2 regions of the Arthrobacter sp. YC-RL1 genome follow, and region 2 is predicted to be linked to the other one. Evidence: predicted binding sites of a transcription regulator. Region 2 holds the regulator's gene; the other holds the start of a gene.
The links. Region 2 encodes LexA, which represses DNA repair genes until DNA is damaged. Its sites were predicted from a motif close to TCGAACANNTGTTCGA; they were not measured.
Positions count from the first base shown of each region.

Region 1: the regulator LexA is predicted to act here: its motif matches at 1,985-2,000, upstream of uvrA (excinuclease ABC subunit UvrA).

Region 1 covers NZ_CP013297.1:1,745,829-1,749,242, reverse strand. The annotation lists gene uvrA (excinuclease ABC subunit UvrA) at 1-1,971, opposite strand, end outside; gene ATC04_RS08165 (phosphatase PAP2 family protein) at 2,094-2,756, opposite strand; gene ATC04_RS08160 (PQQ-binding-like beta-propeller repeat protein) at 2,853-3,414, opposite strand, start outside.
Region 2 covers NZ_CP013297.1:2,719,724-2,723,137, reverse strand. The annotation lists gene ATC04_RS12640 (ATP-dependent DNA helicase) at 1-1,110, shown strand, start outside; gene lexA (transcriptional repressor LexA) at 1,223-1,942, opposite strand; gene ATC04_RS12630 (LysM peptidoglycan-binding domain-containing protein) at 2,199-2,552, shown strand; gene ATC04_RS12625 (histidinol-phosphate transaminase) at 2,643-3,414, shown strand, end outside.

The sequences.
Region 1 (3,414 bases), 970 kb from region 2:
GCCGGTCACCGCGGTCAGCACGCCCAGCGGGAACTCGACGCTGACGTTCTGCAGGTTGTTCTCGCTGGCGCCGACGACCTTGAGCTTGCGGTCCTTGTCCACCTTGCGGCGCTTGGACGGGATCTCGATCTGCTTGCGGCCCGAAAGGTAGTCGCCGGTCAGCGAACGGGTGTTCTCCTTCAGCCCCTCCACGGAGCCGGAGTGCACCACTTCGCCGCCGTGCTCGCCCGCGCCAGGGCCGATGTCAACGATCCAGTCCGCCTCGGCGATGGTGTCCTCGTCGTGCTCCACCACGATCAGGGTGTTGCCCAGCGAACGCAGGTGCAGCAGGGTCTCGATCAGCCGTCGGTTGTCGCGCTGGTGCAGGCCGATGGACGGCTCGTCGAGCACGTAGAGCACACCCACCAGGCCGGAGCCGATCTGGGTGGCCAGGCGGATGCGCTGGGCTTCGCCGCCGGACAGCGTGCCGGCTGCGCGTTCAAGGGTCAGGTATTCCAGGCCCACGTCCAGCAGGAACTTCATGCGGGCGCCGATTTCCTTGAGCACCTGCACCGCGATCTGCGCCTCGCGGTTGCTCAGTTCCAGGGTGGTCAGGAACTCGGCGGCGCTGCGCAAGTCCATGGCGGAGACCTCGGCGATGGACTTGCCGCCCACCAGCACCGACAGCGAGGCCGGGTTCAGCCGGGCGCCGCCGCAGGTCGGGCACGGGATCTGGCGCATGTACTGCTCGTAGCGGTCGCGTGCGTGGTCCGATTCGGTTTCCTGGTGCTTGCGGTGCACGTAGGAGATGACGCCCTCGAAGCCGGTCGAGTACTTGCGTTCGCGGCCGAAGCGGTTCTTGTACTGCACCACGACCTTGTGGTCCTTGCCGTTCAGGATGGCCTGGCGGGCTGCGGCGGGAAGGTCTTTCCAGCGGGTGTCCATGCTGAAGCCCAGGTCCTTGCCCAAGCCCTCGATCAGCCGGTTCCAGTACTCGGTGGTGGCCTTGCCCAGCGACCACGGGGCGATTGCGCCCTCACTGAGGGTCACCTCGTCGTCGGGGACGATCAGGTGCTCGTCCACCTCCAGCTTGGTGCCGATGCCGGAGCAGGCGGCGCAGGCGCCGAAGGGGTTGTTGAAGGAGAAGGTGCGCGGCTCGATCTCGTCGATGGCCAGCGGGTGCTCGTTCGGGCAGGCGAGGTTCTCGGAGAAAGAGCGGATGCGCTTCGGGTCGTCGTCCTCCAGGTCCACGAAGTCGGCCAGCACGCGGCCGTCGGCGATGCCCAGCGCGGTCTCGATGGAGTCGGTCAGCCGCTGGCGGACCTCCTCCTTCATGGCCAGGCGGTCGACAACCACCTCGATGGTGTGCTTGACCTGCTTGGCCAGCTTCGGCGGATCGGTCAGCTGGATGGTCTGCCCGTCCACGCGGGCGCGGGAGAAGCCCTTGGCTGACAGCTCCGCGAACAGGTCGACGAATTCGCCCTTGCGGGCGCGGACCACGGGAGCCAGGATCTGGAAGCGGGTTCGCTCGGGCAGCTCCATGAGCTGGTCCACGATCTGCTGCGGGGTCTGCTTGGAAATCGGCTCGCCGCATTCCGGGCAGTGCGGCCGGCCCACGCGCGCCCAGAGCAGACGCATGTAGTCGTAGACCTCGGTGATGGTGCCGACAGTGGAACGCGGGTTGCGGCTAGTGGACTTCTGGTCGATGGACACCGCCGGGGACAGGCCCTCGATGAAGTCCACGTCCGGCTTGTCGACCTGGCCCAGGAACATTCGCGCGTAGGCAGAGAGCGACTCGACATAACGTCGCTGGCCCTCGGCGAAGATGGTGTCGAACGCGAGGGAGGACTTGCCGGACCCGGACAGGCCGGTGAAGACAATCATCGCGTCGCGCGGCAGATCGATGTCCACGTTCTTCAGGTTGTGCTCGCGCGCGCCCTTCACGACCAGGCGCGTCAGATCAGTTTTCTTGCTCTCTGCAGTAATAGCCACGAAGCAATACTAATCGAAAATTGCTTCGAATGAGTGTGAACTCTGACGCAACTCACATGCAAATCGCCAAAGGCCGCACCGTCGACCGGCGAGCGCCGTGCGATCCCCCGCACCGGGCGGGCTCAGTGCCCGCCGGCCTGCTGGGCGATCCGCGCGGTTCCGGGCAGGCGACGGACAAGTCGCGGGAGGAAATTGAACACAACGAGGACCACCAGCATGCCCAGGCCAAGACCGAACAGCACGTCGTGCGGGTAGTGCGCGCCGACTCCCACCCGCGCCACGGCGATGAGCAGGGCCGTGGCGGCCAGGTACCAGCGCAGCCGCACGATGGCCAAGGCGCAGGCGGTCGCGAAGGCGGCGGCGAGCACCGAGTGGTTCGAAGGCCAGGACCAGTCCCCGTGCGGCGGGCAGGTTTCCGCAATGGCCACGTGAATGCTCTGGCAGGGCCGCGCCTCGGTCAGGATCAGCTTGAGCGTGCTGCTTGCGGCGTAGGCGAGGATCACTCCCAGGCCTCCCAGCACCAGCCTCGCGAACGCCGCCCGGTCCCTGAACCATGACCATACGGCCAGCCCGGCGGTGAACAAGACCAGCAGCAGCAACGCCGCGTCGGCGAAGAACACCGCCAGCAGGGTGAGTGCCGGGGAGGAACCGGCCGCCGCGGTGACCGCTGTGTACAGCTGTTCGCGGACTATAAATGCCGGCAGTGACAGCGCCATGAGGCCCAGGGCGATGAGCACTGGGATGGCAGGCCGCGTTGACGTGACCCGAGCGGATTCTGTAGTCATGAGACGTGATTGTAGGCCTGGTTTCTGGGAGGGTATTCCAGCAAGTTTCAGGCCTGTTCCCAGAGAAGCTTCCCGCAGGGTTTGCCGCCTGGGGCACTATTCATCGGGCATGCGGTACGCGACCATGCCCGCGCGGTCCGGGAGCACCGCGATCCGCTGCTGGTCCTTGCCTGTGCGCTGGAACTCCGCATACAGCGGAAGGTCCTTCGTGGCCTTCTGCGTGTCACGGGTGCATGGTTGCACGGTCTGCGGCACCCTCAGGTAGGCCGTCTGTTCGTATCCGTCGATGTGCCTGACTTCCACCGAATCGCGGTCGCTGGTGCACAAGACGGTGTCACCAAGGACGTGGGAGAGTTCGAGCTTTTCCCCGGTCGAGCTGTCCACGGCGGCGAATCCCGAGGCCATGGGGACGATCACGTATTTCTGGTCGCCGAGGATTCTGTTGTTGGCCTTGGCCAGTTCCACAGCTTTCTCGTATCCGGGCATGTCATACGCCCAGCGTTCCTTGCCGGTGGCCGCGTCGATGCCTGCAACGTCCCATTCGAGGCCCGTGAGCGCCCCGCGCTTGCCGGTGGACGGATGCACCGTGGCCAATGCCTGGTGGAATCTGCAGGTGACGAAGGTGCTGCGCGTCTGGGCTTGGCGGGTCTCAACGATT
Region 2 (3,414 bases):
TTGACCGGCGTACCGACCGGGTTGTTGCAGACCGGCCTGCGCGAGGACATGGGAATCGCCCTGAACGACATCGTGGAACAGGCCCGGCTCATTCTCGCATTGACGAAGCCTGAAGCCAACGCGCCGGCCGATGGTGGTCGCCAGACCGCCAGGTCGCAAATGCAGGCCGTCATGGATGACGCCATCCGCATGCTCGAAGCCGAAGACCGCCGGGAGGTGCTCTACACGACCCGTCCGCGAGAATTTGTCGAAGGCCGCGGCTATGTCGAGGCGGATGACAACCAGCCGGCGACACTTAACGTGGCACCGCTGTCCGTGGCCGGAAAACTGCGCGAAGGACTCTTTGACGGTCGTACCGTCATCTTGACCAGCGCCACCTTGGCCATCGGCGCGCAATTCGACTCGGTGGCCGGTTCACTGGGGCTCATGGGTGCCGGTGCACCGTCATGGACAGGCATCGACGTCGGCAGCCCATTCGATTATCCGAAGCAGGGCATCTTGTATGTCGCCAAGCACCTGCCCAAACCCGGCAGGCAGCTTGCCGCCGAGACCCTGGACGAAATCGAGGATCTGATCAAGGCTTCGGGCGGCGGCGCGTTGGCGCTGTTCACCTCGAAGCGTTCTGCCGAAGAAGCGGCGGCGATCTTGCGCGAGCGCCTCGACGTCGAGATCCTCTGCCAGGGTGATGCGAGCATGAAGTCTCTGGTAGCGCAGTTTGCCGAGGAACGGGACACTTGTCTCTTCGGCACCATGACTCTCTGGCAGGGCGTAGACGTGCCTGGCGACTCCTGCCGTTTGGTTATTATCGACAAGATCCCGTTCCCGCGTCCGGACGATCCGATCTCCAAGGCCCGCACCGAAGACGTGCAGAAGCACGGCGGTAACGGTTTCATGCAGGTTTCGGCCACACACGCCGCGATCCGTCTGGCCCAGGGCGCTGGCCGGTTGATTCGTTCCGTGTCGGACAAGGGCGTCGTGGCAATCCTCGACTCACGCATGGCTACCGCACGCTACGGCAGTTTCCTCAAGGCCTCGTTGCCGCCGATGTGGCCCACCGTGGACAAGAAGACCATCACCGGTGTCCTCAAGCGGATGGACCCGAACCGCTAGATCGGTATTGGTTCATTCCGCGGAAGCCGGCACGGCTGAGCCCGTGTCGAAGCAAAGAGCGCTGGGACGCAGTCATATTGAACTGCACCCCAGCGCTCTTCGATTTGTCGGATTAGAGCGAACGCATGACCGATACAACGCGTCCCATGACGGTCGCTGCATCACCGAGGATCGGCTCGTACCGAGAATTCTGCGGCAACAACCAGGTATGACCGTCGCGCTGCCGGAACGTCTTCACGGTAGCTTCTTCATCGAGCAATGCAGCCACGATGTCGCCGTTGTTCGCAGTTTGCTGGCGACGCACAACAACCCAGTCGCCGTCGCAGATCGCAGCATCAACCATCGAGTCTCCTGAGACTCGAAGCATGAACAGCTCTCCGTGGCCCACCAGCTGGCGCGGAAGCGCGAACACGTCCTCTACCGTCTGATCTGCAAGGATCGGTCCACCAGCGGCGATACGGCCAACCAGCGGCACCATAGTGGTGTCCGCGGAGGTGCTCAGCTCAATGATCTTCGCATCTTCCTTGCCGGCCTCTTCCGCTGGCTTGGGCGCCTCGGCCGCTGCGGCATCCTCGCTGAGCTGCAGCGGCAGCAGGATCTCCATGGCACGAGGTCGGCGTGGATCACGACGAAGGTAGCCGAGCTTTTCAAGCTGGCTCAACTGGTGCGTGACACTCGACAGGCTCTTGAGGCCCACGGTGTCGCCGATCTCGCGCATCGACGGCGGATAGCCGTTCTTTCCGATCGAGCGCTGGATGGTCTCGAGAATTTTCTTCTGGCGGATCGTCAGCGAACGTGCATTCGATCGGGGAGTGCGCTCTGAAGCTGACATGACCTTTAGCCTTCCCTAATCACCGGTCGTGAGCTGGGCGGATGCCTAACTGTCGGAAGCCAGTGATGTTATGTATTCGTTCCTCTTCTACTTCGAAATCTTAGTCGATGTGAGGGAGTCTTTCAAAGATTTGTTCGAAAGTGTCTGGACAATTTCCGCGAAGTTCTGTTAGAAAAGATATACGAGAATCGAACACATCTTCGAAAACAGTATTCGAAGACAGGTTCGCATCATGCCACTGTTGAGGAGAATAGTCATGGCAACCGCCGCACTTGACTCGAAACGCACCAAAGAACACATGAAGATCCGCATCAATCGTCGCGGCTGGGCCGTGCTGGTTGGGGTCCCGGTGTTCATTCTGACCATCGCCGCCGCATTCCTGATCACCATGTTCACTTCAAGTGCCCAGGCGGCGTCCAACTCGCCGCAAGGTGTTGAAACCGTGGCCGTGACCGTCATCCCGGGCGACTCGTTGTGGGATCTCGCCCGTGAATACGCCGTAGGCTACGACGTGAATGCGGCCATGGAGCATATCACGGAGATCAACGCACTGGACTCCAGCGAGATCCGCGTTGGCGACACCTTGGAGATCCCGGTGTTGGCCAACTAGCCGGTCAAACCCTCAAAATGGCGACAGGTATTGTTACCAAGGTTTGTCGCCAATTCTTGAACCGACGACTGCGCCATTAGACTTAATGACGTGAATGTCCGCAGTGAACTATTGAGTCAGCTGCCCTTGCGTGAGAATCTCCGCGGGCTGTCCCCTTACGGTGCGCCACAAATTGACGTACCAATTCAGCTGAATGTCAATGAGAACACCCATCCGCTTCCGCAGACCGTGATTGATGCAATCGCTCAAGAAGTCTCCAAGGCAGCGGCCACGCTGAATCGCTACCCGGATCGTGAATTCGTGGAATTGCGTGAACTCCTAGCCAAGTACCTGGGCCACGATCTGGATCGCGAGAACATTTGGGCCGCGAACGGTTCCAATGAGATCCTGCAGCAGATCCTGCAAGCCTTCGGTGGCCCCGGTCGAAGCGTCATGAGTTTCGGCCCCACTTATTCCATGTACCCGCTGCTGGCCAGCGGAACCGATACCGAATACATCGCCGGCCAACGCGCCGATGATTTCACTCTCTCGGCCGACTCTGCTGCCGCGCAGGTACGCGAGCACACACCGAATATCGTTTTCCTCTGCTCTCCGAACAACCCAACCGGCACGGCATTGGGACTGGATGTCATCGAGGCTGTCTACGAGGCAGCCTCCGAGACCAACGCCATGGTCATCGTCGACGAGGCCTACGCTGAATTTTCACTGGCCAATACCAAGTCGGCACTGAGCCTCCTCGGAGGACGCCAGCGCTTGATTGTCAGCCGCACGATGTCCAAGGCCTTCGGCCTGGCTGGCGCCCGAGTGGGCTACTTGGCTGCGGCACCGGAAGTCACCGATGCGATTCGGCTTGTCCGCCTGC